3 regions of the Kitasatospora sp. NPDC088391 genome follow, and region 2 is predicted to be linked to each of the others. Evidence: riboswitches for the same ligand, from Rfam matches in the RefSeq annotation. Region 2 holds a riboswitch; each other region holds the start of a gene.
What was found. Region 2 has a riboswitch for thiamine pyrophosphate ahead of ACIQBJ_RS10935 (purine-cytosine permease family protein). Riboswitches for the same ligand answer to the same signal wherever they lie in the genome.
Positions count from the first base shown of each region.

Region 1: another riboswitch for thiamine pyrophosphate. It lies ahead of thiC (phosphomethylpyrimidine synthase ThiC); the one in region 2 lies ahead of ACIQBJ_RS10935 (purine-cytosine permease family protein).
Region 3: another riboswitch for thiamine pyrophosphate. It lies ahead of thiO (glycine oxidase ThiO); the one in region 2 lies ahead of ACIQBJ_RS10935 (purine-cytosine permease family protein).

Region 1 covers NZ_JBIVNB010000003.1:234,085-239,612, reverse strand. The annotation lists gene ACIQBJ_RS09780 (glycosyltransferase) at 1-43, opposite strand, end outside; gene ACIQBJ_RS09775 (3-oxoacyl-ACP synthase III family protein) at 40-1,047, opposite strand; gene ACIQBJ_RS09770 (flotillin family protein) at 1,214-2,698, opposite strand; gene ACIQBJ_RS09765 (hypothetical protein) at 2,887-3,087, opposite strand; TPP riboswitch at 3,248-3,353, shown strand; gene thiC (phosphomethylpyrimidine synthase ThiC) at 3,366-5,147, shown strand; gene ACIQBJ_RS09755 (hypothetical protein) at 5,233-5,528, opposite strand, start outside.
Region 2 covers NZ_JBIVNB010000003.1:506,785-512,312, reverse strand. The annotation lists gene ACIQBJ_RS10955 (hypothetical protein) at 1-645, shown strand, start outside; gene ACIQBJ_RS10950 (NUDIX hydrolase) at 651-1,229, shown strand; tRNA gene ACIQBJ_RS10945 (tRNA-Ser) at 1,380-1,468, opposite strand; gene ACIQBJ_RS10940 (S1C family serine protease) at 1,533-3,236, opposite strand; TPP riboswitch at 3,481-3,632, shown strand; gene ACIQBJ_RS10935 (purine-cytosine permease family protein) at 3,623-5,023, shown strand; gene ACIQBJ_RS10930 (medium chain dehydrogenase/reductase family protein) at 5,098-5,528, opposite strand, start outside.
Region 3 covers NZ_JBIVNB010000005.1:162,047-167,574, reverse strand. The annotation lists gene thiE (thiamine phosphate synthase) at 1-605, opposite strand, end outside; gene ACIQBJ_RS17335 (Rv2175c family DNA-binding protein) at 602-967, opposite strand; gene ACIQBJ_RS17330 (NAD(P)/FAD-dependent oxidoreductase) at 985-2,193, opposite strand; TPP riboswitch at 2,266-2,378, shown strand; gene thiO (glycine oxidase ThiO) at 2,347-3,531, shown strand; gene thiS (sulfur carrier protein ThiS) at 3,528-3,737, shown strand; gene ACIQBJ_RS17315 (thiazole synthase) at 3,741-4,532, shown strand; gene pknB (Stk1 family PASTA domain-containing Ser/Thr kinase) at 4,575-5,528, shown strand, end outside.

The DNA.
Region 1 (5,528 bases), 270 kb from region 2:
CGGCCTCCTGGTAGGCGGGGACGACCACCCAGAGCGCGGTCACGACTTCTCCCAGACCATGGTGATCAGGCTGACGCCGCCGCCCAGGCCGACCATCAGGACCTTGTCGCCGGGGTTCAACTCGGGCATGATCCGGTCGAGTTGGACGCCTATCGTGGCGGAGGCCAGGTTGCCCAGTTCGGGGACGGTGACCACCAGTTTCTCGGCGGGGACGCCGGTCAGCTCCACGAAGCGCTCCAGGTAGGGCAGGGTCACCTGGTGGACCAGGACGCGCGCGTAGGCGTCCCAGCCGAAGCCGGTGCGGGCGGCGACCCGGGTGAGGATGTCGGAGCCGATCTTCTCGAAGACGCCGCGCAACTCCTTGCCGCCGCCCCGGAAGTAGCTCCACTCGTCGCCGCGCGGGTGGCGGGAGCCGCCGCCGGGGATGCCGCCGACCTCCCAGTGCTCGGAGGCGGTCTCGGTCTCGATGTCGAGGATGCCGCCGCGTTCGACCCGCTCGACGACCACGGCGGCGCCGCCGTCGCCGAAGGTGTAGCCGGCGAAGCCGTCCCGGAACTCGGCGAGGCCGGAGGGGTCGCGGCGCATCGCCCGGCTCGGGGTCTCGCCGGTGACGACCAGGGCCCGGTGGGCCCGGCCGGCCAGGATCATCGCGCGGGCGGTGTCGATGCCGTTGAGGAAGCTGTTGCAGGCGTTGGAGACGTCCAACGCGTGGGCCCGGGAGCCGAGTTCGGCCTGGACGAGGTGGGCGGTGGCGGGTTCGCAGACGTCCCGGGAGGCGGAGGCGAAGACCAGCAGGTCGAGGTCGGCGGGCTCCAGGCCGCGGGCGGCCAGCGCCCGGCGGCCGGCGGCCAGGGCGAGCGCGGACGGGTGTTCGTCGGGTCCGGCGAAGCGGCGGGTGCGGATGCCGGTGGCCTTCTCGAACATGCCGTCCGGCAGCGGCAGCCGGGAGCCCGCCGCGACCTCCCGCTGGAGCTGGGCGGAGGTGACGGTCTGTCGGGGCAGGGCGGAGCCGACGGCGGTGATACCGATGCGGGGCAGGCTGTCCATGTCTCGATGCTGGCGCGGATGCGGCCGTTCGGGCGTGAGTACGAGTACTCAGCGGGGGCGGGGGATACGGAGATCCGCCCGGCGGAAGGGTGTCCCCTCCACCGGGCGGATCGGTCGGCGCTCCTGACGGGGCGTCGGCGGGCGGTGCGGCCGCCCGGGCGGCCGGTTACTCGGAGTCGGTGCTCTGGACCGGGATGACCTGGGTGGCCGGGACCGGGGCCTTGGCGGGCTCGGCCGGGGCGTCCGGGGTCATCGAGTTGAGCAGCTGGCGGGCCAGGCCGAGGCCGGTGCCGCCCATGGTGAGGGCCTTGGCGAACATCTCGGACATGCCCTCGGCGCCGTTCAGCAGCACCATGTGCTCGACGTTGCCGAACGCGTCGGCGCCGGCCCGGACGATGGCGGGCCAGTTCTCGGCGAGCTGCTGGGCGACCACCGCCTCCTGGTTCTCGGCCAGCGCCGCGGCGCGGGCCTTGATGCCCTCGGCCTCGGCGAGGCCCTGGGCCCGGGTCGCCTCGGCCTCGGCCAAGCCCTTGGCGCGGGCGGCCTCCGCCTCGGCGAGGCCCTTGGCGGCCTCGGCGGCGGCCTGTGCCTCACCGGTGGCCCGGGTGGCCTCGGCGGCGGCCAGGCCGCGGGCCTTGGTGGCCTCGGCCTCGGCGGCCGCGGCGACCTTGACCCGGTTGGCCTCGGCGGCGGTCTTCAGCTCGGTCTCCCGGGACAGCGCCTCGGCGGCGGAGATCCGGGCGTCGCGGTCGGCCTCGGCCTTGGTGCGGGTCTCGTAGGCGCGGGCGTCGGCGGGCTTGCGGACGTCGACCTGGAGCTGCTGCTCCTTGCGGCGCGCCTCCAGCTCGGCGACCTTGGTCTCCTGGACCACGACCTCCTGCCGGGCGGCGGCCTGGGCGAGCGGTCCGGCCTGCATGGCGCGGGCCGCGGCGGTGTCCATCTCGGCCTGGTAGCCGGCCTGCTGGATGCCCGAGTTGCGGGTCGCCTCGGCCTTGCGGGCGAACGCCTCCTGCTCGGCCTCGGTGGCCCGGCGGTCGGCCTCGGCGGCCGCGATCCGGGCGTCCCGCTGGACGGCGGCGGCGTGCGGCGCGGCCAGGTTGGTGATGTAGCCGGTCGGGTCCAGGATCTCCTGGATCTGCAGCGAGTCGATGATCAGGCCGAGCTTCTCCATCTCGATGCCCGAGGCGGAGCGGGTCTCCCCGGTGAGGCGCTCGCGGTCGCGGATCATGTCCTCGACGGTCAGCCCGCCGACGATGGAGCGCAGGTGTCCGGCGAATACGTTGTGCACCCGCTGGCCCATCATCTTCTGCTGGTCCAGGAAGCGGCGGGCGGCGTTGGCGATGGACGCGTTGTCGTCGCCCACCTTGAAGATCACCACGCCCTTGACGTGCACCGGGATGCCCTGCGACGTCACGCACTCGACGTCCAGCGCGGCCTCGTTGAGGTCCAGCGACAGCCGGCGCACCGCCTGGACGCCGGGGATCACCAGGGTGCCCCGGCCGGTGACGACCCGGAAGCCGAGCCCCTCACCGTGCTTGGAACCGGAGATGACCAGGGCCTCGTTGGGCTCGGCCACCCGCCACATGAGTTTGAACAGCACGATCAGTGCGACGAGGCCAGCGACGGCTCCGCCGACAATGCCGATCAGCATCGGCAATCTCCCCCTTCAGGGCACACCGGTTCCGTGGCTGCGCTTCGGTCGTGCAGGATGGCGCGGAATCCGGTGGCAGCCCGCATTCTGCGCTTGTCCTGATCGCGGTGGAAGAGGGAACGCCGGTGTCGACCGTCACTGTCTCGAAACAGTTCGACGGCTGCCGTCGTGCGTGTACTGACGGAGGCTCAGAGCGGCGCGACGTAGACCGTGCGCGGTGGCTGGTACTCGACCACGACCACCATCGAACCGGGCTCCAGCCGCTCGCCCGGGACGGCGAGGTACGCCAGGAACGCCTCGGTGCCCTGCCGCTCCGGGACGTGCACCATCACCTCGCCGACCAACCCGGCGCCGATCCGCCCCGTCACCCGCCCCGTCAGCCCGATCATCCCGGCCATTCTCCCACGTCGGCCGGGTGGCGAACAGGTCGGCGGAGCGCGGCAGTTGCACGTCCGGCGCACGGAAGGGCGGGGGATGCGCCCTGGACCGCGCGCGCCCGGTGCCCTACGGTGAACGGCGAACGCGGGCGGCGAACTGCCCCCGCGCGGAACGGGAGCTCGGAGCACCGGGCTGAGAGGGCGCTGACGGTACGCGAACCGCGGACCAGCTGCTGCGCCGACCGCAGGAACCTGACCGGGTAATGCCGGCGTAGGGAGTGGAAGGTCGCATGACCGCATTTTCCGAAGAGACGTCTGCCCACCAGTCGGCCACCACCGGCTACCCCACCCCGGCCTGGCGCAAGGCGTACCGCCGCGGCAGCCGCCCCGACCTGCTGGTCCCCCACCGCGAGGTGCGGCTGACCAGCGGCGGGACCGTCCCGCTGTACGACACCTCCGGCCCGTACACCGACCCCGACGTCCCCACCGACGTGCGCCGCGGGCTGCCCGCGCTGCGCGACCCGTGGATCAGGCAGCGCGGCGACGTCGAGGAGTACGAGGGCCACGAGGCCCGCCCCGAGGACGACGGGATCAAGCACACCGCGCCGCGCGGCGGCGACCTGCGCAACCTGGACGCGGTCTTCCCCGGCCGGGCCCGCCGCCCGCTGCGCGCCCGGGACGGCGTCGCCGTCACCCAGCTCGGCTACGCCAAGCGCGGCCTGATCACCCCCGAGATGGAGTTCGTCGCGCTCCGCGAGGGCCTGGAGCCGGAGTTCGTCCGCGAGCGGGTGGCGAGCGGCCGGGCGGTCATCCCGGTCAACGTGAACCACCCCGAGGTCGAACCGGCGATCATCGGCACCGACTTCCTGGTGAAGATCAACGCCAACATCGGCAACTCCGCGGTCACCTCCTCGATCGAGGAGGAGGTGGAGAAGATGACCTGGGCCACCCGCTGGGGCGCCGACACCGTCATGGACCTCTCCACCGGCCGCAACATCCACACCACCCGCGAGTGGATCCTGCGCAACTCCCCCGTCCCGATCGGCACCGTGCCGCTCTACCAGGCGCTGGAGAAGGTCGACGGCCGGGCCGAGGAGCTGAGCTGGGAGGTCTACCGGGACACCGTGGTCGAGCAGTGCGAGCAGGGCGTCGACTACATGACGGTGCACGCCGGCGTGCTGCTGCGGTACGTGCCGCTCACCGCCCGGCGCAAGACCGGCATCGTCTCGCGCGGCGGCTCCATCATGGCCGCCTGGTGCCTGGCGCACCATCAGGAGAACTTCCTCTACACGCACTTCGAGGAACTCTGCGACCTGCTGCGCGCCTACGACGTCACCTTCTCGCTCGGTGACGGCCTGCGGCCCGGCTCGATCGCCGACGCCAACGACGAGGCGCAGTTCGCCGAGCTCACCACGCTGGGCGAACTGGGCCGGATCGCCCGGGCCAAGGACGTCCAGGTGATGATCGAGGGCCCCGGGCACGTCCCGATGCACAAGATCCGCGAGAACATGGACCTGCAGAAGGAGATCTGCGACGAGGCCCCGTTCTACACCCTCGGCCCGCTGACCACCGACGTCGCGCCCGGCTACGACCACATCACCTCGGGCATCGGCGCCGCGATGATCGCCTGGTGGGGCACCGCGATGCTCTGCTACGTCACCCCGAAGGAACACCTCGGCCTGCCGAACCGGGACGACGTGAAGACCGGCGTCATCACCTACAAGATCGCCGCCCATGCCGCCGACCTCGCCAAGGGCCACCCCGGCGCGCAGGCCTGGGACGACGCGCTCTCCGACGCCCGCTTCGAGTTCCGCTGGGAGGACCAGTTCAACCTGGCCCTCGACCCGGAGACCGCCCGCGACTTCCACGACGAGACCCTCCCCGCGGAGCCCGCCAAGACCGCGCACTTCTGCTCCATGTGCGGTCCCAAGTTCTGCTCGATGAAGATCTCCCAGCAGATCCGCGACGAGCACGGCGGCGAGGCCGAGCAGGCCGCGCTGGCCGGCATGGCCGAGAAGTCCGCCGAGTTCGCCGCCCAGGGCAACCGCGTCTACCTCCCGCTGGCCGACTGACCCCGGCCCCACCGACCGCGCCGCACCGGGAGACGGAGGGGGTCTCCCGGCGCGGCGCTCCGGTCTGTGCAGGTGCAGGTACCGGTCAGTCCTGGGGGCGGGTGCGGCGGAGCTTCGCGAAGAGGACCGCGCAGGAACCCAGCAGCACCAGCGCACCGCCCGCGCCCAGCAGGGCGCCGGACTCGTCGGCCCCGGTGCTGGCCAGGGTGCCGGTGACCGGGGAGGTGAGCGCGGCGGCGGCGACCCGGGTGCCGGGGGTGCCGGTCGGGGCCGTGGCGGGGGTGCTCCCGGTGGTCGGGGTACCGGTCGGGGCCGTGGTCGGGGCGCCCGGGCCGGGCCGGGGCGCGGAGGTGCTCGGGGCGGGGGTGGGCAGCGGGGTGC
Region 2 (5,528 bases):
GCCGACTCCACCCTCAGCACCGCCACCGGCCCGTCCCGCCACCACCTGTCCGGCCGCGGCATCGCCAAGGAACTCGCCCTCGCCCACTACCGGGCCCGGACCCGCCCCGCCGACCCCCGCCCCGAACCGGCCCGGCAGGCCGGCGCACCACCGCTGTTCGAAGTCCGGGTGGACGCGGCGGGCGGCCTCTCCGAGGACACGGTGCACGCCCGGATGACCGCCCTGCACACGGACGCCGCCGACGCGATCACCACCCTCCTGACCGCCCGGGCCGAACGCGGCCGCAGCGCCAAGTCCCCGTTCTGGAAAGGCGTCGAGGAACTGCGCGCGGCCCAGGACCCGGCCTCGGCCCGCAAGGCGTTGGACGCCCACCTGGCCCGGGTGGCCGCTATCCTCGGCAACCGGGCCGACATCGCCCCGGCGGGCGGCCTGGCGATCGAGCTGGTCCTGACCGCGGCGGGCGCCGTCGGCCCGGCGATGGCCTCCGAGGTGTGGAAGCTGCCCGGCCTCGTCGGCTACCCGGCGATGGCGGTCGGCGCGGTCGGCAGCGTCCTCTACCGCAAGGGCAAGGACAGCGCGGTCCGCCGCCTCCTCGCCCGCCGGCTGGCCTGCGCCCTGGGACAGGTCGTCGACGTGAGGGGCTGAACGGCATGGCGGACACCGGAACCCCGGAACACGCGGAGCACCCGGACGCCGTCCGGCGCACCCGGGAAGTACTCGCCTACCGCAACCGCTTCGTCGACGTGTACGACGACGAGGTCGTCTTCCCCAGCGGGACGCCCGGCACCTACCTGAAGATCCGTCACCGCGACGAGGGTCTGGGCGTGGTGATCCTGCCCGTCCACGGCGACACCATCGGCCTGGTCCGCACCTACCGCTACCCCCTCGGCCGCCCCCAGTGGGCGCTGCCCCGCGGCTTCTCCCACGGCACCGACCCGCTGCTCACCGCCCGCACCGAACTCCACGAGGAACTCGGCATCCCCGACGCCGAGTTCCACCTCCTCGGCACCATGACCCCCGACTCCGGCCTGCTCGCCGCCGAAGTCGCCATCGTCCGAGCCCTCGTCCCCACCACCACCCCCAGCAGCCCCCTCGCCCCGGACGAAGTCACCGAAACCCGCTGGCTCCCCCTCCCCGAACTCTGGCACTGGATCGCCACCGGCGCCCTCGATGACGGCATGACCCTCGCCGCCCTCACCCTCGCCCAGGCCCACCGGCACCTGCCCTGAACACCCCGCCGAAAGCCCTCGAACCGGGCCACGACCGTCTCCGGAGCCGACCCGGCAGAGGTACTGAAGGACCGTCGGGAGCAAACGACCCAGGGCGGGTACCGACGTGACGCCGGTACCCGCCCTGGGCTGGTGGTTCACCCCACCAGGTGGCGGAGGGTGTGGGATTTGAACCCACGGTGACCAGAGGCCACGACAGTTTTCAAGACTGTTCCCTTAGGCCGCTCGGGCAACCCTCCTCGGTGGGGGTCAGCCTAACGGGTCGGGGCGGGTTCGGTGCACACCGTTTCGGGTGGGGGACTGTCAGTTGTCGCCCTTGCGTTCGCCGAGGGTGACGGTGGTCTTGGCGGGCTTGCCGTCGCGGGTGTACTCGACCTCGACCTTCTCGCCGGGCTTGTGGGTCCAGATCTCGCTGACCAGGGTCGGGCCGCTGTCGATGGCGATGCCGCCGAGCTTGGTGATGACGTCGCCAGCCTTGAGGCCGGCCTGGTCGGCGGGGCCGTTCGGGGTGACGGCCGGGGTGTCGCGGACGGCGGCGGTGGCGATCTGGGCGCCGTCGCCGCGGTAGTCGTCGTTGCGCAGGACGCCGAGGATCGCGTAGACCGGGGTGCCGTCCTTGATCAGGGTCTGGGCGACCCACTTGGCCTGGTTGATCGGGATGGCGAAGCCGAGGCCGATGGAGCCGGCCCGGCCGTTGCCGCTGGTGTTGGACTGGATCGCCGAGTTGATGCCGATCACCGAGCCGGAGGCGTCCAGCAGCGGGCCGCCGGAGTTGCCCGGGTTGATCGAGGCGTCGGTCTGCAGGGCGTTCATGTAGGAGGCCTGCGCGCCGGTCTCGTCGCCGGAGGCGACCGGGCGGTCCTTGGCGGAGATGATGCCGGTGGTGACGGTGCCTTCGAGGCCGTACGGGGCGCCGATGGCGATGGTGGCGTCGCCGATCGCGACCTTGTCGGAGTCGCCGAGCGGCAGCGGGTTGAGCTTGCCCGTCGGGGGCTTGTCGAGCTTGATCACCGCGACGTCGTAGCCCTCGGCCCGGCCGACCACCGAGGCGTCGTACGCGGAGCCGTCGGAGAACTTGACGGTGAGCTTGCCGCCGTTGGCGGCCGGCGCGACCACGTGGTTGTTGGTCAGGATGTGGCCCTCGGTGTCGAAGACGAACCCGGTGCCGGTGCCGGACTCGCTGGAGCCCTGGGCCTTGATGGTGACGGTGGACGGCAGCGCCTTGGCCGCGATCCCGGCGACGGACTCCGGGGCCCGGTCCAGGTTCTGGTGGGTGTTGCCGACCGTGACGGTGGTGCTGTTGTGGCTGGACCCGGCGCTGGAGGTGTCGTTGCGGTCCGTCACGGACGCGCCGATCGCCCCGCCGATCAGGCCCGCGACCAGCGCGACGGCCGCGACCAGTCCGATCAGCTTGCCGCGCTTGCCGTTGCCGGAACCGCCCGCCCCCGGCTGCGGGGCGCCCCAGGGCGCGCCCGGGCCGCCCGCGCCGCCGGTCGGTTCGAAGCCGGACGGGTTGCCCCAGCCGCCGACCGGGTGGCCTGCGCCGAACGGGTGGTGCGGCTGCTCGGGCGCACCGTAACCGCCGGGCGCGGCCGGGCCGCCGTCCTGGGCGTACGGGACCGGGGCGGCGGGCACCGCCGGGGCGACGGCCGTCGGGGCGTCGTGGCCCGGGGCGGCGGCGGTCGGGGCCGCGAACGGGTTGGTCGGGGCGTTCGGGGTGCCGTACGGGTTCTGGAACGGCGGCGGGGCGTCGAGCGGGGCCGAGGGCACCTTGCCGAGCTGGATGGTCTCGTCCGGACGCGGAGCGGCGGCAGCAGCGGGAGCGGCAGGAGCCGCCGGCACGGCGGGTGCGGGCGCGGGCGGGGAGACCGGGACGACCGGCGGCGGGGCGTCGAGGTAGGCGGGAGCCGGTGCGGGCGTACCGGAGCCGGCAGCCACCGCCTCGGTGCCGGCGGGCTCGGGGCCCTTCTCCGGCGGGGTGGTACCACTCGCGTGCTCGGTGCTCACGGACGACCTCCATCGCTGACAAGACCTTGGACTGCGGACCGCGGCGGCGCGTCCGGCGCGGTCGCAACCTCGGAGCACAGTTTTTCCTATGCCGGATTCGGACACCGTAAGCGGGCCCCTGAAGAAATCATGAGAAGCCTTAGGCCGCTCTGACATGCACACAGGTGGTCCCGCGATGCGGACGTCCGACCCCCCGGCCTTGGCGTTCCCCCGTCCGGGGGCTAGCCTTTCGCTCCTGTAAACCGAAGAACGTCGCGGGAGCTTGGACCAGCCAGGCTGAGAGTGCGCCGGTTCGACCGTAGGCCATGGTTGTGACGCCACCACGGGCGAGGGGGCGCTGACCGCCGGAACCTGTCCGGGTAATGCCGGCGTAGGGAGTATCGGCCATGTCGGCTGTTCCGTCTGCCCAAATTTCCGATCATGGTGCCGAGGCGCGCGCCGAGGCCCCGCTGACCCTCGACACGGCCCCGCCGCGCACCCTCGACTTCCGGGCGCTGTTCGCGCTCTGGGCGAACCTCGGGGTGAGCCTGATCGGGTTCACCAGTGCCGCGACGGTGCTGGGCGAACAGGGTCACGAGCTGGGCTTCACGGCCGCGGTGACCGCGATCGTGGCGGGCACCGCGATCGGCACCGCGATGCTGGCGGTGGCCGCCCTGGTGGGCGCCCGCACCGGCGCGCCGGCGATGGCGGTGCTGCGCGGACTGTTCGGCACCCGGCTGTCGTACGTGCCGACGGTGCTGAACATCCTGCAGTGCGTCGGCTGGGGCGTGTACGAGCTGACGGTGATCGCCTGGGGTGCCCAGACGGTGACCGGCACCGAGGGCTGGCGCTGGCTGTTCGTGCTGCTGGCGGGCGCGCTGACCACGGTGCTGACGATCTGGCCGCTGGGCGCGATCGCGGTGCTGCGCAAGTACGTGGCGGTCGCGGTCGGCGTGGCGATGGTGTACTTCACCGTCCAGTTCGCCCGGCAGGGCTTCCCGGACCCGGGCGCGGGCAACTGGGACGGCTTCCTGGCCGCGACGGACGCGGTGATCGCGGTGTCGATCTCCTTCGTCCCGCTGGCCGCGGACTACACCCGGCACGCGCGCAGCTCGGCGAAGGCGTTCTGGGGGACGTTCTCCGGCTACACGGTGGCCCAGGTGTGGTGCTACGTGCTGGGCGTGGTGGCGCTGCTGCAGTCGGGCGGCGACGCGAACCGGATCTTCGAGTCGTTCACCGGGGTGGCCGCGGGCTGGGCGTTCCTGCTGGTGCTGGTGCTGCGCGAGTCGGACCAGTCGTTCGCCAACGTGTACTCGACCGCGATGTCGATCCACAACCTGTGGCCGCGGGCCGACCGGCGGGTGCTGACCGGCGGCATCGGCGTGCTGGTGACGGTGCTGGCGCTGCAGATCAAGGAGTTCACCGACTCGTACTACGGGTTCCTCGGCCTGATCGGGTCGGTGTTCGTGCCGCTGTTCGCGGTGCTGGCGGTGGACTACTTCCTCGGCGCGGGCCGACGCGGCTGGGACCTGTCACAGGACGCGCCCGCGCGCTGGGTGATGCTGCTGCCGTGGGCGGTCGGCTTCGCGGTGTACCAGTTCCTGGCGCCGTCGAAGATCGGCGACTGGTGGACCGGCCGCTGGGAGGACCTGCAGCAGGCGGTGCACTTCACCCCGCAGGCGTGGAGCTCGGCCTCGCTGTTCTCGTTCCTGGTCGCGGCGCTGGTCACCCTCGCGGTGACGGCGCTGGCGGGCGGCGCGAGCAGCGGGAACGGCGGGAGCAGCGGGGGCGTCGGCCGGAAGGGCTGAGGCCGGGGCCGGCGGACGGACGGGGCCGGCGGACGGACGGGGCCGGCGGACGGCAGACGGACGGGCCCGGGGTTTCAGGGGATCAGCACGATCTTGCCGGTGACGGTGCCGGACTCGGCGAGGCGCAGTGCCTCGGCGGCGTCGGTGAGCGGGAGGCGGGCGGCCAGTGGCGCGGTGATCTCGCCGCGCCGGACGGCGTCCAGGACGGCGGTGAGGTCGGCGCGCAGCCGGGACCGGAAGCGGTCGCGGCCCAGCGCCCGGCCCGCCCAGATGTTGTAGAAGTGGGCGCGGCGGCCGTTCGGCACGGTGTTCCACCACCAGGTGCGGGCCAGGATCTTGAGCACCGGCCACTGCTTGGAGCCGGTGTCGTCGCGGGTCGCGGCGCTGCCGTAGGCGACCAGGGTGCCGCGGGGGGCGAGCAGGCCCCAGGAGTCGACCACGCTGCGCAGGCCGACGTGGTCGAAGACGGCGTCCACCCCGCCGGGGGCGAGGCGGCGGACCTGGG
Region 3 (5,528 bases), on a different contig from region 2:
GCCGCGCCCGGGTCCTCGGCGGCGGTGATCGCGCGGACCACCACGACCCGGCTCGCACCCGCGTCCAGGACCTGCTGGAGGTTGCCGAGGTCGATGCCGCCGATGGCGAACCAGGGGCGCTCGGGCCGGGCCGCGGCGGCGTACCGGACCAGGTCGAGCCCGGGCGCGTGGCGGCCGGGCTTGGTGGGGGTGGGCCAGACCGGGCCGGTGCAGAAGTAGTCGACGCCGGGTTCGGCGAGCGCGGTGTCGACCTCGTCCTCGGCGTGGCAGGAGCGCCCGATCAGCACGTCCTCGCCGAGGATGCGGCGGGCGACGGGCACCGGCAGGTCGTCCTGGCCGAGGTGCAGCACGTCGGGCCGGGCGCCGTACGCGACGTCGGCCCGGTCGTTGACGGCGAGCAGCTTGCCGTGCCGCCGGGCCGCGTCCGCGAACACCTCCAGGTGCGCCAGCTCCTGCTTGGCCTCCAGGCCCTTGTCGCGGAGCTGGACGATGTCGACGCCGCCCGCCAGCACCGCGTCCAGGAACTCGGGCAGGTCGCCCTGCTCCCGGCGGGCGTCGGTGCAGAGGTAGAGCCGGGCGTCCGCCAGTCGCCGACGGGCCGTCACAGGGCCAGGGCCTGGGCGCGGCGCTTGACCTCGGTGCCGCGGTTCTCCCGCAGGGCCTGGATGGGGGTGCCGGGGAGGGACTCGTCCTCGGTGAACATCCACTCCAGGATCTCCTCGTCGGAGAAGCCGCAGTCGCGGAGCACCGTGAGGGTGCTGACCAGGTGCTTGACCGGGCCGTCGTCCTCGATGAAGTCGGCGGGGACCTGCAGGGAGTTGTTCGCGCCGCGCCGGACGGCCAGCAGGGTGCGGGCGCGCACCATGTCGCGGATCTCGGTGATCACCACCCCCCACCGCTCGGCGATGTCGGGCAGGTACACCCACGCGGGGACCAGGGCGTCAGTCTTGGGATCAATCGTGCTCACGGCCCCAGCCTACCCAGCTACTGGGCGGCGGCCGCCTTCAGCGGGACGGCCGGGTCGGCGGCGCGGGCCGGGTCGAGCACCGTGGCGCGCTCGACCAGCCGGCGGCCCTGGGCGAGGTCGCGGGGGCGGTCGACGGCGAGGAGCGCGACGAGCGCGACGTCGCGCAGCCAGAGCACCGTCCAGGCGGGGTCGGACGGGGAGCCGCGCCAGAGCAGGTGGTCGGCCCCGGCGTGCCGGCCGGCGTACTGGACGGTGCGGCCGAACTGCTCGGACCAGAAGTACGGGACGGGGTCGTAGGGGGCGTCCAGGGTGCCGAGGACCGAGGCGGCGACGGCCCCGCCGGAGTGCAGGGCGTGGTCCCAGTGCTGGACGGCGAGCCGGGTGCCGAACCGGGCGGACGGGTAGGAGACGCAGTCGCCGGCCGCCCAGACGCCGGGCAGCGCGGTGCGCAGCCGGTCGTCGACGGGGACGGTGCCCCCGGGGTCGAGGGCGAGCGGGCCGCCGGCCAGCCAGTCGGTGGCGGGGCGGGCGCCGACGCCGACCACGACCTCGTCGGCGGGCAGGTGGGTGCCGTCGGCGAGCAGCACCCCGCCGTCGGCGGCCCCGGCGACGGTGGCGCCGCGGCGCAGGTCGACGCCGGCGGCGGCGTACCAGTCGGCCATCAGGGCGCCGAGTTCGGCGGGCAGCGCGCCGGGCAGCGGGGTGGCGGCGGCCTCGACGACGGTGACCTCGCAGCCGAGGGCGCGGGCGACGGTGGCGGTCTCGGCGCCGATCCAGCCCGCGCCGACCAGCACGATCCGGCGGCCGGGGGTGAGCGCGGCGCGCAGCGCGAGGGCGTCATCGACGGTGCGCAGGGTGCGGGCGGCGGGCAGGCCGGGGAGGGTGCGCGGTCCGGCGCCGGTGGCGATCACCAGGGCGTCGTAGCGCAGTTCGCCGCGGTCGGTGCGCAGGACGCCGTCGTCGAGGCCGGTGGCGCGGCGGTCGGCGAGGAGGTCGACGTCCAGTCCGGCCCAGTCGATCTCGAAGGTGGTCCGGTCGGCCTTGCCGAGCAGGACGTCCTTGGAGAGCGGGGGGCGGTCGTAGGGCGGGTGGGGTTCGTCGCCGAGCAGGGCGATCGGGCCCCGCCAGCCGCCCTGCCGGAGGTTGAGCGCGGCCTGCGCGCCCGCCATGCCCGCCCCGACCACGACGGCCCGGTCCGTTGTCCTCAGCTCAGCCACGGCGTCCACCCTACCGAGCGGGGTCCGCCGCGGGCAGGCGTCTTCGGGGCGGAATCGGCGCGGCGTTAAGGTGGAGGGGAGTCACTTGATCACGGGAGCCCGGCGCACCGGGCTGAGAGGCGGGCTGCGGCGGCCCGCGACCGTCCGAACCTGATCCGGGTCATGCCGGCGAAGGGAGAAGAAGCCGCTGTGGCACATTCCGACGTGCTCGTGGTCGGCGGGGGGATCATCGGTCTGGGCGTGGCCTGGCGGACCGCGCAGCGCGGCCTGTCGGTGGCGGTGGTGGACCCGTCGCCGGGCGGCGGGGCGGTGCGGGTCGCCGCGGGCATGCTCGCCCCGGTGACCGAACTGCAGTACGGCGAGGAGCCGTTGCTGCGGCTGGGGGTGGCGTCCAACGAGCGGTACGCGGCGTTCACGGCCGAGCTGACCGAGCTGACGGGGCTGGACACCGGCTACCGGGCGACCGGCACGCTGGCGGTCGCGCTGGACGCCGACGACCGGGCCGAGCTGCGCGAACTGCACGCCTTCCAGGCCCGGTTGGGCCTGTCCTCGGAGTGGCTGACCGGCCGCGAGTGCCGCCGGCTGGAGCCGATGCTGGCGCCGGGGGTGCGCGGCGGCCTGCACGTCGCCGACGACCACCAGGTGGACGGCCGCCGGCTGGCCGCGGCGCTGGTGGCGGCCTGCGAGCGGCTCGGGGTGGTCTTCCACCGGGCCGCGGCCGCCGAGTTGCTGACCGGTGGGCACCCGGGCGCGGCCCGGGCCACCGGCGTCCGGCTGTCGACCGGCGCGGAGCTGTCCGCCGGGTGCACGGTGCTGGCCGCGGGCCCGCGCAGCCACCTGCTGCCGGGCCTGCCGGACGGGGTGCTGCCGGCGATCCGCCCGGTCAAGGGCCAGGTGCTGCGGCTGCGCGTGCCGCCCCGGTACGCGCCGTTCCTGTCCCGCAACGTCCGCGCGGTGGTGCGCGGGCAGCACATCTACCTGGTGCCGCGCGCCGACGGCGAACTGGTGGTCGGCGCGACCACCGAGGAGCAGGGCCACGACACCACCGTGACGGCCGGCGGGGTGTACGAGCTGCTCCGGGACGCCCACGAACTGGTGCCCGGCATCACCGAGTTGGAGCTGGTGGAGACGGGCGCGGGGCTGCGGCCGGGCTCCCCCGACAACGCGCCGCTGCTCGGCCCGACCGCGCTGCCCGGGCTGGCCGCCGCCACCGGGCACTACCGCAACGGCGTGCTGCTCACCCCGGTCACCGCCGACCTGCTCGCCGACTACCTGGCCACCGGCGAACTGCCCGCCCTGGCCGCCGACTTCACCCCCCGCCGCTTCCGCACCGAGGTCCCCGCATGAACCGCATCACCCTGACCGTCAACGGCGCGCCCCGCACGGTGCCCGCCGCCACCACCCTCGACACCGTGGTCGCCGAGGTGTCGGCCGCCCCCACCGGGATCGCCGCCGCCGTCAACGAGGCGGTGGTGCCCCGCGGTTCGTGGGCCGCCACGGTGCTCGGCGCGGGCGACCGGGTCGAGATCCTCACCGCCGTCCAGGGGGGCTGACCGATGGCGGACGACGTGCTCACCATCGCCGGCACCGCGTTCGGCTCCCGCCTGATCATGGGCACCGGCGGCGCGCCGAGCCTGGACGTGCTGGAGCAGGCCCTGCTGGCCTCCGGCACCGAGCTGACCACGGTGGCGATGCGCCGGGTCGACACCGCCACCCGGGGCTCGGTACTGGACGTGCTGGCCCGCAACCGCATCCGGGTGCTGCCGAACACGGCGGGCTGCTACACCGCAGGCGAGGCCGTGCTGACCGCCCGGTTGGCCCGCGAGGCGCTCGGCACCGACTGGGTCAAGCTGGAGGTGATCGCCGACGAGCGGACCCTGCTGCCCGACCCGATCGAGCTGCTGGACGCCGCCGAGACCCTGGTGGACGACGGCTTCACCGTGCTGCCGTACACCAACGACGACCCGGTGCTGGCCCGGAAGCTGGAGGACGTCGGCTGCGCGGCGATCATGCCGCTGGGCTCGCCGATCGGCTCCGGCCTGGGCATCCGCAACCCGCACAACTTCCAGCTGATCGTGGAGGCCGCGGGCGTCCCGGTGGTGCTGGACGCGGGTGCGGGCACCGCCAGCGACGTCGCCCTGGCGATGGAGCTGGGCTGCTCGGCGGTGATGCTGGCGTCCGCCGTCACCCGGGCCCAGGAGCCGGTCCTGATGGCGGGGGCGATGCGCCACGCCGTCGAGGCCGGCCGGCTCGCCCACCGGGCCGGCCGGATCCCCCGCCGCTACTACGCCGAGGCGTCCTCCCCCACCGGCGGCCTCGCCGACACCCGCGAGCGCCCCGCCTTCTGACCCCCCGCCGAACCGCCCGCCCCCTACACTCCTCTGGTGGACATGACCATCGACGATCCCCTGTACGGCGTGCTGCTGGACGGCCGGTACCGGGTCGAGCAGCGGATCGCCGTCGGTGGCATGTCGACGGTGTACCGGGGGACGGACACCCGGCTGGACCGGACGGTCGCGCTGAAGGTGATGCACCCCTCGCTGGTGGGGGACGCCGACTTCACGGCCCGTTTCATCCGGGAGGCGAAGGCGGTCGCCCGCCTGGCCCACCCGAACGTGGTGAACGTGCTGGACCAGGGCGCGGACCCGCACGCGGTGTTCATGGCGATGGAGTACGTCCCCGGCCGGAACCTGCGGGACGTGCTGCACGACCGCGGGGCGCTGTCGGTGCGGGCCGCGCTGGACGTGCTGGAGCCGGTGCTGGCGGCGCTGGGCGCGGCGCACCGGGCCGGGCTGGTGCACCGGGACGTGAAGCCGGAGAACGTGCTGATCACCGACAACGGCCTGGTGAAGGTCGCCGACTTCGGCCTGGTCCGGCTGCTGACCGGCCAGGACAGCGGGTCCAGCACCACCCAGGCCGGCCAACTGCTGGGCAGCGTCTCGTACTTGGCGCCGGAGCAGATCCGCCAGGACGCGGACACCGACCAGCGGGTGGACGTGTACGCGGCCGGCATCCTGCTGTACGAGACGCTGACCGGCGCGAAGCCGCACACCGGCGAGAACGCCGCCCAGGTGATGTACCGCCACCTGCACGAGGACGTCCCGCCGCCCTCGCGGACCGCGCCCGCGGTGGGCCCGGAGCTGGACGCGATAGTGGCGGCGGCGACCGCCCGCGACCCGCTGGCCCGGCCGTGGGACGCGGTGGAGCTGCTGGCCGCGCTGCAGCGGGCCCGCCGGGCGCTGTCCGCCGCGCAATTGGACGCGGAGCCGCCCGCCTCGAACCGGCCGACCCCGCTGTTCAACCCGGGCGAGGCGACGGCGGTGATCCCGGCCCCGGGCGGCCTG